DNA from 3 places in the Paenibacillus sp. FSL E2-0190 genome. Region 2 is predicted to be linked to each of the others. Evidence: riboswitches for the same ligand, from Rfam matches in the RefSeq annotation. Region 2 holds a riboswitch; each other region holds the start of a gene.
The links. A riboswitch is a leader RNA that binds a small molecule or an ion and turns the genes downstream of it on or off. The one in region 2 is predicted to bind cyclic di-AMP.
Positions count from the first base shown of each region.

Region 1 (3,281 bases), 560 kb from region 2:
TTTAGATGCGCCTCAATTCGACGAGGATCGCGAGGAAGTTATAGCTCGTGCAGTAGAGGCCGGAGTTAGCAAGATGATCAATATTGGATTTAATCGGGAAACGATCCCTTCAACGATGAAGCTGGCTGAATCTTATGATTATATTTATGCAGCGGTGGGCTGGCATCCACAGGATGCGATTGATATGAAAGAGGGGGACCTCGATTGGATCGCCTCTCTTTGCAGCCATGAGAAAGTGGTGGCCATCGGAGAGATTGGGTTGGATTATTATTGGGATACCTCTCCCAAGGATGTGCAGCAGGAGGTCTTCCGCAAACAAATTGGACTAGCCCGTGAACTAAAAATGCCAATCTGTATACATGACCGTGATGCCCATGAAGATGTCGTACGGATTTTACGGGAGGAAAAAGCAAATGAAATTGGTGGCGTAATGCATTCTTTCTCAGGCAGCTGGGAAACCGCAAAAATGTGTCTAGACCTAGGATTTCATTTGTCATTTGGAGGACCGATCACGTTCAAAAATGCCAGAGTGCCTAAAGAGGTGCTTGCACAGACGCCATTGGACCGATTATTGATCGAAACAGACGCTCCATATTTGACTCCACACCCCTTCCGAGGCAAGCGAAATGAGAGTGCTCATGTGAAGTTAGTAGCAGAGGCTGCGGCTGAAATTAAAGGGTTAACATGGGAAGAATTAGCTAAAATTACGTATGCGAACGCACTGGAACGATTTGGGATTGTCTGAAAACAGGAGTAAAACGGGTGAAAAATAGAGAATGGCCGATATATTAAACTTTTTTAATATAAAAACGGCTGATTATTACAATATTTTAACCATATATTTGCGTAAACGTGGTTGAATCGTCCTTTACAACATGCATCAAAACAGGATATCATCTTTTCAGTGATGTGAGCTGTTGTTATTGTGACAGCCATTGATTCATGGATCGTCTCGCTGAGTCTCCGTATGGAGAACGGGGGAACCAATATTGAACTGCCGCATGCCTGTATCTTGAATACGACTAGGAATTGCCGCAGAACAATATTTGATTTCTTCACGTGGTCTTTGGGGTGAATTTAAGGGCAACCGCCGTGAGCGGGTGACCTGAAATAGGGCGTCTCTCTTTCGTCCGAACCCGACAGCTAACCCCGTAAGCGCAAGTAAGAGAGGCAACCTCGTGCACAAACATTCCCGCGTATTCTGACATCGGAGAAGCCACGAAAGAGTCCTCAAGAGAACTCTTTTTAGGCTTCTTTATTTTTGAATAAACTGAATGTTGCCCGCATACTGTTATATAACAGGTGTGGGAGTAGCTGTGCCGAGCAGGCGATCCATGAGCAGGAGACGCTAAGTTAATACGTGCGTATCCTGTGACAATCTCAAATAGTTTCGTCAAAGAAATTCAGTCCTCATGATATACAAATTGACGACGAGGCTATGTAAGGAGGATGGAGAGAATGGGCTTATTCCAACCAGAGGTATCCCATGATTCGCAGTCATCCAGCAGGTCTTTCGCATTACGGTGGGAGCAAGTAAATACTCGCGTACTTTTACTTGCAGGTGTGATTTCAATCGCAATCGCGCTGTTAATTCTGCTGTACGTACACGGTCAAAGTAATAAACAATTAGTTTTAGTAATAGACGGGCAAACACAGACACTTGAAACGCGAGAAGCACTTCTTGGTGATGTGTTGGAGAAAGAGCAAATTTCGCTGCAGCCGCATGATGAATTATCTTTAGGTCTGAGTGATGAAATAAAAGACGGTGACCGTGTCGTTATCAATCGTGCGCAGAAATTTAGCCTTACTGCGGACGGAGCAACAAAAACGTTATATACGACCGAAGACACTATCGGTCAAGCGATTGACAAACTGGGTATCAACCTAGAAGGCTATGATAAGATTTTTCCTTCGTTAGACACCACCATCTCTGCTGACATGGAGATTAAGATCGTTCGTATCAACAAGCAAACGGTACAGCGAACAACTAACTTACCTTTCCGTGTTATTAAGACAGCAGATCCCTCCCTTACTGTGGGAACAGTTAGAGTGGCACAGGCAGGCAAACCAGGCGTCATGGTTCAGCATATTGAAAAGATCTATCAAGACGGAGAACTGGCCTCTATGCGCATGATCGGCAAGGAAGTACAAACGGTAACAAAAGATAAGATCATTGCCGTTGGTACTAAAGCACTTCCTAAGCCTACTGTAGTTGCTAAAGCTACAACAACTTCCAAATCAAGCACTACCTCCAAAACGACTAAAGTTAGCGCTAAGACTAAGAACGTCACAAGCAAGGCTGGCGTAGACTTTGAGTACAAGAAGATGATTAAGAACGTCTCCATGACAGCTTATTCGTCAGAAGAGCCAGGGATAGGTACTAAAACTGCCTCCGGAACACGCGTAACGGAAGGTCGTACAATTGCAGTAGATCCGAATGTAATTCCTATTGGCTGGTGGGTTTATATCGATGGGCTTGGATTCCGCCGTGCAGAGGATACTGGCGGTGCCATTAAAGGCAATAAAGTGGATGTCTATTATGATTCCCTGAGCCATGCTCGTAATTTCGGCCGTAAATCACGTACCGTTTATGTGATTGGACCTGTGAAACCAGAGCTTAACTAGAACTGAAGCTTTTGCAAAAAATCCTTTGATAAGCTATAGTGATGATAACCGTTAAGGAACGCTGGATGATCATTTCGTTGATCGCAGAGCAACCGCTCATCACTTATACATTCTTTAACCAAAAGAAGAGGAGCGAATCCTCTTCTTTTTGCTTTTTTTGGAAGGAGTCAAGAAATATGATTAAGGAATTAATCGTCGTTGAAGGCAAAAGCGATACCGTAGCCATTAAGCGTGCTGTAGAAGCGGATACCATTGAGACAGGCGGCTCTGCTGTAAACCGGACTGTAATTGCTAAGATCGCGCTTGCTATGGAACGTAGAGGGGTTATTATTCTTACGGACCCGGACCATGCTGGGGAGCGAATTCGTAAAATCGTTTCAGCGAAGGTGCCGGGCTGCAAGCATGCTTTTATTCCAGAGAAGGACGCAACTCGAAAAGGGGATATCGGTGTAGAGAATGCATCGCCAGAGGCGATTCGTCATGCGCTGCGTAATGTACATACCTCTTTTGAAGGAGCACCTGCTTTGATTGGTATTGATGATCTTATGGCCGCTGGAATGCTTGTACACCCTCGGGCTGCTGAAAGACGTATGGCACTTGGTAATTTGCTTGGAATCGGATATTGTAACGGCAAACAGCTGTACAAGCGGCTGGCG
Region 1 covers NZ_CP150306.1:41,095-44,375, forward strand. Annotated here, with positions in the region: gene NST25_RS00185 (TatD family hydrolase) at 1-745, shown strand, start outside; cyclic di-AMP (ydaO/yuaA leader) riboswitch at 944-1,173, shown strand; gene NST25_RS00190 (3D domain-containing protein) at 1,459-2,625, shown strand; gene rnmV (ribonuclease M5) at 2,802-3,281, shown strand, end outside.
Region 1: another riboswitch for cyclic di-AMP. It lies ahead of NST25_RS00190 (3D domain-containing protein); the one in region 2 lies ahead of NST25_RS02670 (hypothetical protein).

Region 2 (3,281 bases):
CCACCCAGCGGTGTCAGCGTATCATGCATATTGTTAACACTACCTGTCGTAGCTGCCGTTGTTACCGAAGTGAACAGCGAAGATTGCGGGATACCAAAACGTACCTCTTTACCTTCCATGCTGCCTTGCGAAGACTCGATCCCCAGCGCATTGATAGCTGGATTGCCTTTGGTTTCCGCATAATAATTCAATCCCAGCAGTAGTACGAACAAGGTCATCATTGCTGTGAAAATCACCCAGCCCTGACGTTTGTTCTTAGCGAACAATCCGTACATATATGGCAAAGAGGCTGGCAGCATCCACATAGAGAGAATCTCCAGAACGTTCGTAAGTGGATTAGGGTTCTCAAAAGGATGCGCTGAATTGGCTCCGAAGAAGCCGCCACCATTCGTACCTAAGTGTTTAATTGATTCCAAAGAAGCGACTGGACCGATAGCGATTTGTTGCGTCTGCCCTTCGAGTGTAGTGACCTCAAGCGATGGCTTGAGCGTTTGTGGCACATGCAATCCTACCAGCACCAATGAAACTAGCAGAGCTAATGGAATGAATACACGAATATGTGCTTTTACGAAGTCCTCGAAAAAGTTCCCGACTGATTTCTGTCCTGTAATCCCTCTGACAAAAGCAACCGCAACAGAAAATCCGCTCGCTGCAGACGTGAACATCATCATCGTGATGACTGCCATTTGTGAAAAATACGATAGTCCCGTCTCCCCGCTATAATGCTGCAGGTTCGTATTGGTCATAAAGCTGATCACCGTATTGAATGAAAGCGTCTGTTCCATATCGGCAATTCCATTCGGGTTCAGCGGCAATCCCCGCTGTAATCTTAGAAAAATATAACTGAAAGCAACCAGTACGATATTAGTTAAAACAAAGCTGAGTGCATACTTCTTCCAGGACATTCCGTCCCGTTTTTTCAGGCCGATCAGCTTATAAATACCTTTCTCTGTGCCTGCAAACCAGCGATCCGTACGATTCGGTTCGTTAGAAAATACATGATATAAATACGTTCCCATCGGCTTGACCAGCAAGATGAGAATTACAATTACGACGACTATTTGCAAAATGCCCATGAATGCCCCTCCTTAAAATTTCTCAGGATGAATCAACGCGTAAACCAGATATATAAACAACAGTAGGGTAACAGCGATTACTAGAATCACAGCTTATCCCTCCCCGTATCCTCAACTACACCTGCGCACCAGCGCATAAAGCCATAAAATAACCCGTAAATTACAGCTAACGAAGCCACCATATACAGATCCATCATATCTTCCGCACTCCTTCCATTATCCTTGATGAGGTGATCTATCGATTAGAAAATCAGCATCACCACTATGGGAATAGATTACATAGCTCGCACCAAGTCTTTTATAGACCAATCTAGGATTTATTGAACTTGTAATCACAAAAATCGGCTGTGTCGTCCAGGTACGGCACATCTGAATATAGCGGCAGCAAAGCGGAAAGCTGCTCTCAAACAGATATACCCTGCCTACCGGGAACGATGGGCGAAACCAAGTGCTCTGATGGCGGGTATCCACTAGAATAACCTGCTCAATCCCGAGCTCCTCAAGTAAAGCTTTCTCAGCCACATTGTTGGTTAATCCCGCCATCTTAATACCCCTGAACTTCAGAAGTTTAATGAAATGTTCTCCCGCCTTTGTAGGCGCACATACAAGCACATATTCATTCTGATCCGTCATCTTTTTTTCTCCTCCTGCTCATTTACAACAAGGAGGCAACGAAAATCTCCGAAAGGATGTTGACCTATCGTCATTTTCGGGCACAACCTAAAGCTCGGTTGTGTCACGTCATTAGACGCTGCCTTACAAATACCGCTAATGATGAATTTAGCGACCTCTTAGGGGAGGCCTCCATAAATGCTTTGCTTCTAAGAGCACAGCAAAAAGCCACAAAGGATCTCCTCTGTGGCTCGCTAGCGGTCACATTGCACTCATCCTCTCTCCATACGCTTACGAGGTTAGCTGTCGGATTCGGGCGGTGAGAGTCGCCCTACCTGTATAGATGCGAGCTCACTCACACCCTCTACAGGATTCACCCCATAACCGGCTTCCGACTCTCACATCGGCTGCCGATTGTTGGTTCCCCCGCTTTCCTTATCGGAAATTAAGCGGATCAAATATTCGATTGTCGTTGAAACAGGAGTAATCATACTCTTATGCACGAAGACTTGTAAAACCTGAATGATGCCAAAATAATGCAAATTAAAAACTATTTTCCCATTAGATAGCGCTTACTTGATATCTAATCTCTCTATATCTCTTGTTTACTCGAGTTTGGAGCGTTTAATCGCTATCTATAACCCATGTGATTTTTTTCACCTTTTTAGAGCGAAAATACTGCAAATTCCCATTATAGGTAGAAACGCAAGAAGCTGAGGCTGAGCGAGAAAGAGGCGCGATAACACGCCATAAATACCTATTTACCTCGTTTTTCAGTCGTAGTCGGCAGGATATGGTTAAAATTGCTCTAAAAGAACATTTTCCGTTTTTTACAGAAAATCTTGAAAAGAGTATGATTCGGGTTGAATCTAATTCATGAAAAACAATCAACGCTGAGTTCCTGCATTCGCAGGGAACGGGGGAACCATCAGGCCACCTGGCCTACTTGGGGTGAATCCAAAGGAGACTGCATAAGTCTCAATAGGTAGGGCGACTCTCACCGTCCGAATCCGACAGCTAACCTCGTAAGCGTAAAGAGAGAGACCCTTGATCCGCCACGCTTTGGCCCAGGTATATCTGCCTGTAATCCAAAACCGCAGCAGAGGTCCTCCTCTTGCTGCGGTTTTTGCGTTACCTGAGCTTATTAGGTGATAGCACGCTGGATGGGGTGAATGTTTTGAAGCACTATTATTTAGGGATACATCAAGGGCTGCTTGAGCCGATAAGTCTAAATTACGTTTGTTTCGGGGCCTTGTGGTTCGAAGAACATAATCACAGGTACATTGTAGGCTATGCATTTGGCCAGAACCAGATCCAAGCCCTTCGCCAGTTCAGCACACCTTCTTCTTGTAAAGACTGTTTAGACTCTAAGATTGTATATGAGATATATAAAAAAATTCGAGAACAACAGCAGCAGCAGGATTGGTCATCACACCAAAAGCTCCCGTGGTTTACAGCCTTCAAGGAGCCTTGGAAAGATGTAAGCGCCGGTTGGTATGTCTTGAGATCCCGCAGCACCTTTCCCTTACATCTATCTGTTATACGAAAAGAAAAGTTCCGACTATGGCTAGAGCACACCGCAGTCTGTGAGAA
Region 2 covers NZ_CP150306.1:603,963-607,243, reverse strand. Annotated here, with positions in the region: gene kdpA (potassium-transporting ATPase subunit KdpA) at 1-1,076, opposite strand, end outside; gene NST25_RS02670 (hypothetical protein) at 1,293-1,709, opposite strand; cyclic di-AMP (ydaO/yuaA leader) riboswitch at 1,961-2,150, opposite strand; cyclic di-AMP (ydaO/yuaA leader) riboswitch at 2,570-2,734, shown strand; gene NST25_RS02665 (hypothetical protein) at 2,803-3,281, shown strand, end outside.

Region 3 (3,281 bases), 1.7 Mb from region 2:
TCCTATGATTCTTGGTTCACAACTTCACTCTCAAAACGGTCAATACTTTCATTAGGACCAATGAGTACCATAACATCGCCTTCACTTAAATAATCATGGGCAGTTGGAGCGACGATTATTCCACTTTCCCTATTTAGGGCAACAATACTGCAGCCATATTTAGCTCTTGTATTTAAATCAGACAAGCTTCTGCCGTTCATGCAGGACGGTACGGTCAGCTCGACAATTTTATAATCCTTGGACAGTTCAATATAATCCAGCAAATTGGGCGTCACCAGCTGATGTGCCACACGAATCCCCATATCCCGCTCCGGAAAAATAACCCGATCAACCCCCAGCCGCGACAGTGCGCGGCCATGAAGGATAGAGATTGCCTTAGCCACCACTTGCTTGACTCCAATCTCCTTCAACAAAATGGCCGCCAGAATGCTTCTCTCCATATTGTCACCAATCGCAACAATCCCACAATCAAAGTTCCGTACACCAAGCGAGCGCATAATTCCCTCATCTGTAGCATCTGCTACTACCGTATGCGTCAGCTGATCGCTCATTTCCTCCACGCGTTCTTCATGGTGGTCAATGCCGAGCACCTCGTAGCCCATTTCCATCAGCTCAAGCGCCAGGCTTGAACCGAAGCGACCTAAGCCGATTACTACAAATTGCTGTGCTTTCATTTCTAATTAACTCCTATCCAATAATTATTTTACCTTCCGGATACTTATACAGTGGTTTACCCTGTTTGGGACCGAGTGCATACGCTAAGGTTAGTGGACCTAGCCGACCTGCAAACATCGTCAGACAGAGTAGAATCTTACCGATCGCTGACAGTTCCGGAGTTAGCCCCATAGTCAGTCCTACCGTAGCAAAGGCGGAGGTCGTCTCAAACAAGATTGCCAAGAAATTACTGTCTTCAGTTGTGGAGAGTATCATCGACACAGAGGCGATTAACAACAAAGCCAGCAGCGTGATCGTTAATGCCTTGTAGATGCGCTCTTGAGCCAGCCGATAACGGAACAACACAACATCTTCCCGTCCACGCAGCATAGCAATTACAGCACCAATCATCATCGTAAAGGTTGTTGTCTTAATCCCCCCGCCCGTTGAGCCCGGAGAAGCACCAATAAACATAAGAATCACTATAAAAAATTGTGTAGCCTGCCGAAGTCCAGCAATATCTACTGTGTTCGCGCCAGCCGTACGGGGAGACACGGATTGAAAGAAGGCCGATAATATTTTACCGCCGAAATTCAGTGAACCCAGGGTACGAGTGTTAGTAAACTCAAATATAAAAATAACCAAAGCTCCGATCAGAATCAGCCCTGTACTGGTGGACAGGACAACTTTACTATGTAGAGACAGCCTGCGGGTTACCCGAAACTCCACCAGATCTGACATTACAATAAAACCAATCCCGCCGGAGACAATCAGAAACATCACAATAATATTCACAAGCGGATCATATACATAATCAGTTAAACTGCGAAAATCCCCAAAAATATCGAACCCCGCATTATTAAACATAGACACCGCATGAAATATGCCATAATAAATCGCTTTTCCCAACGGCATATCAAAAGCCCAGCGAATAGACAGCAGCACAGCGGCACAGCCTTCTATGACAAGAGAATATATGAGGACTCTCCGGATCAGTCGCACAATTCCTTCCATAGAGCCTTGATTCATGGCTTCCTGTAGGATTAGCCTGTCCCGCAAAGATATTTTACGCTTTAACACCAGTGAAAATAGAGTGGCCATGGTCATAAAACCTAAGCCGCCGATCTGGATCAGAATCATAATTACGGTTTTTCCAAAAATGGTGAACGAAGTTCCGGTATCCAGCACAACAAGCCCTGTAACACAGGTTGCCGACGTTGAAGTAAATAATGCATCAATAAATTCCACGGAATTCCCGCTTGTGCTTGAGATGGGCAGCATAAGCAGCAAGGCCCCTATCAGAATGATCGATGCAAAACCAAGCACCAGTATCTGCGGCGGCGAGAGCTTCAGAAACTTAAATTCAGAAATCCTGCGAAACTGTGAAGCCACTTTGCTCACCTTCTTATCAAAAATTCCAACAAAAAAAGCACTGGAAAACCAATGCTGACTTGGTTCCTGCAGTAAATTAGCCTACGAGGTTAGCTGTCGGATTCGGACTGTGCAGGCTGCCCTATTCGTTCCCAGAACGAAATTCACCCCTGATGAAAGTGCCATTTATCGTGTACACTCCACTTTTCATCACTTCTTATGGTTCCCCCGTTTTCACCAGAAATTCGGCTACTATACAATTGCATACAAATTATATACGTTATTTAGTGAATTCACAAAGACACAATTAATGCTCATTCACATGAAAAAATGCGGTTTAAAGAGACTGCATCAAAAGGAGTGCCTTTTCTCATCACTTTTCCGTGTTTTCCCTGCAATTACACCGATTCTCATCATTCGTGCAGAAATGAACACGATAAAATTCATGGTATAAATTCACATGACTATTCTATACTATCTCTATTACCCATAAAAAGAACATATAATGTTTTTTGTAACCAACCAGGCACTAATACTATAATGGAACATAACATTGTCAGTACATAACAAGGAGGCGTTACATGAATCCCGTCGGCCAGCCCTTACAGCAACGTGCCCTCTCCAAGAGGCTCATCATCTCGGGCATTATCGGTCTTATTCTATTTATTATGTTTCAGATTTCCCCTTCACTGCTTAGTAGCCCTACAGGTGAAGATACCACCGTCATTAGCAAGGCAGAAGCCCGTGACCAAGCCATATTATTCGCAGAACAAAAGCTCAACTACACCGAAGCACCAAACGATCAATGGAATGTACTTTACCAGACGGACTCTTCCTTTTATGGTTATATGTCTCGCGAGAAGCTTGTGGAGGACTACACCAAGAAAAAATTGGATCAAAACTATCCTTTTGATGTCTTTCGGGCAACGCTTACTCCTTCAGCGGAGCAAGAGCCGCAAATCATCGTTGACCTCAATATGTATACCGGTAAGATTGTCGCTTTCTCAAAGGCTGCAAAAGTTGTCTCCGATGAGGGGCCAGGCATTGCTTCCGTTGGTGCAAAAGAGGACAAGGGAGCTGACCTCACTCTAGCGCAGAAGGAGAATCTTGCTCGTCCTTGGCTTCAAGAATGGGAAGTAAATCCTGCCAAACTACAAATTGAATCGAATACAGGAAGCCATGGGCTAGTATATACGGATAGTACTGTTCAGGTCGGCGAATCCTTATTGCACTATTATTTTGATTTCAGTGGAGAG
Region 3 covers NZ_CP150306.1:5,878,172-5,881,452, forward strand. Annotated here, with positions in the region: gene NST25_RS25785 (TrkA family potassium uptake protein) at 3-674, opposite strand; gene NST25_RS25790 (TrkH family potassium uptake protein) at 688-2,046, opposite strand; cyclic di-AMP (ydaO/yuaA leader) riboswitch at 2,111-2,286, opposite strand; gene NST25_RS25795 (CPBP family intramembrane glutamic endopeptidase) at 2,607-3,281, shown strand, end outside.
Region 3: another riboswitch for cyclic di-AMP. It lies ahead of NST25_RS25790 (TrkH family potassium uptake protein); the one in region 2 lies ahead of NST25_RS02670 (hypothetical protein).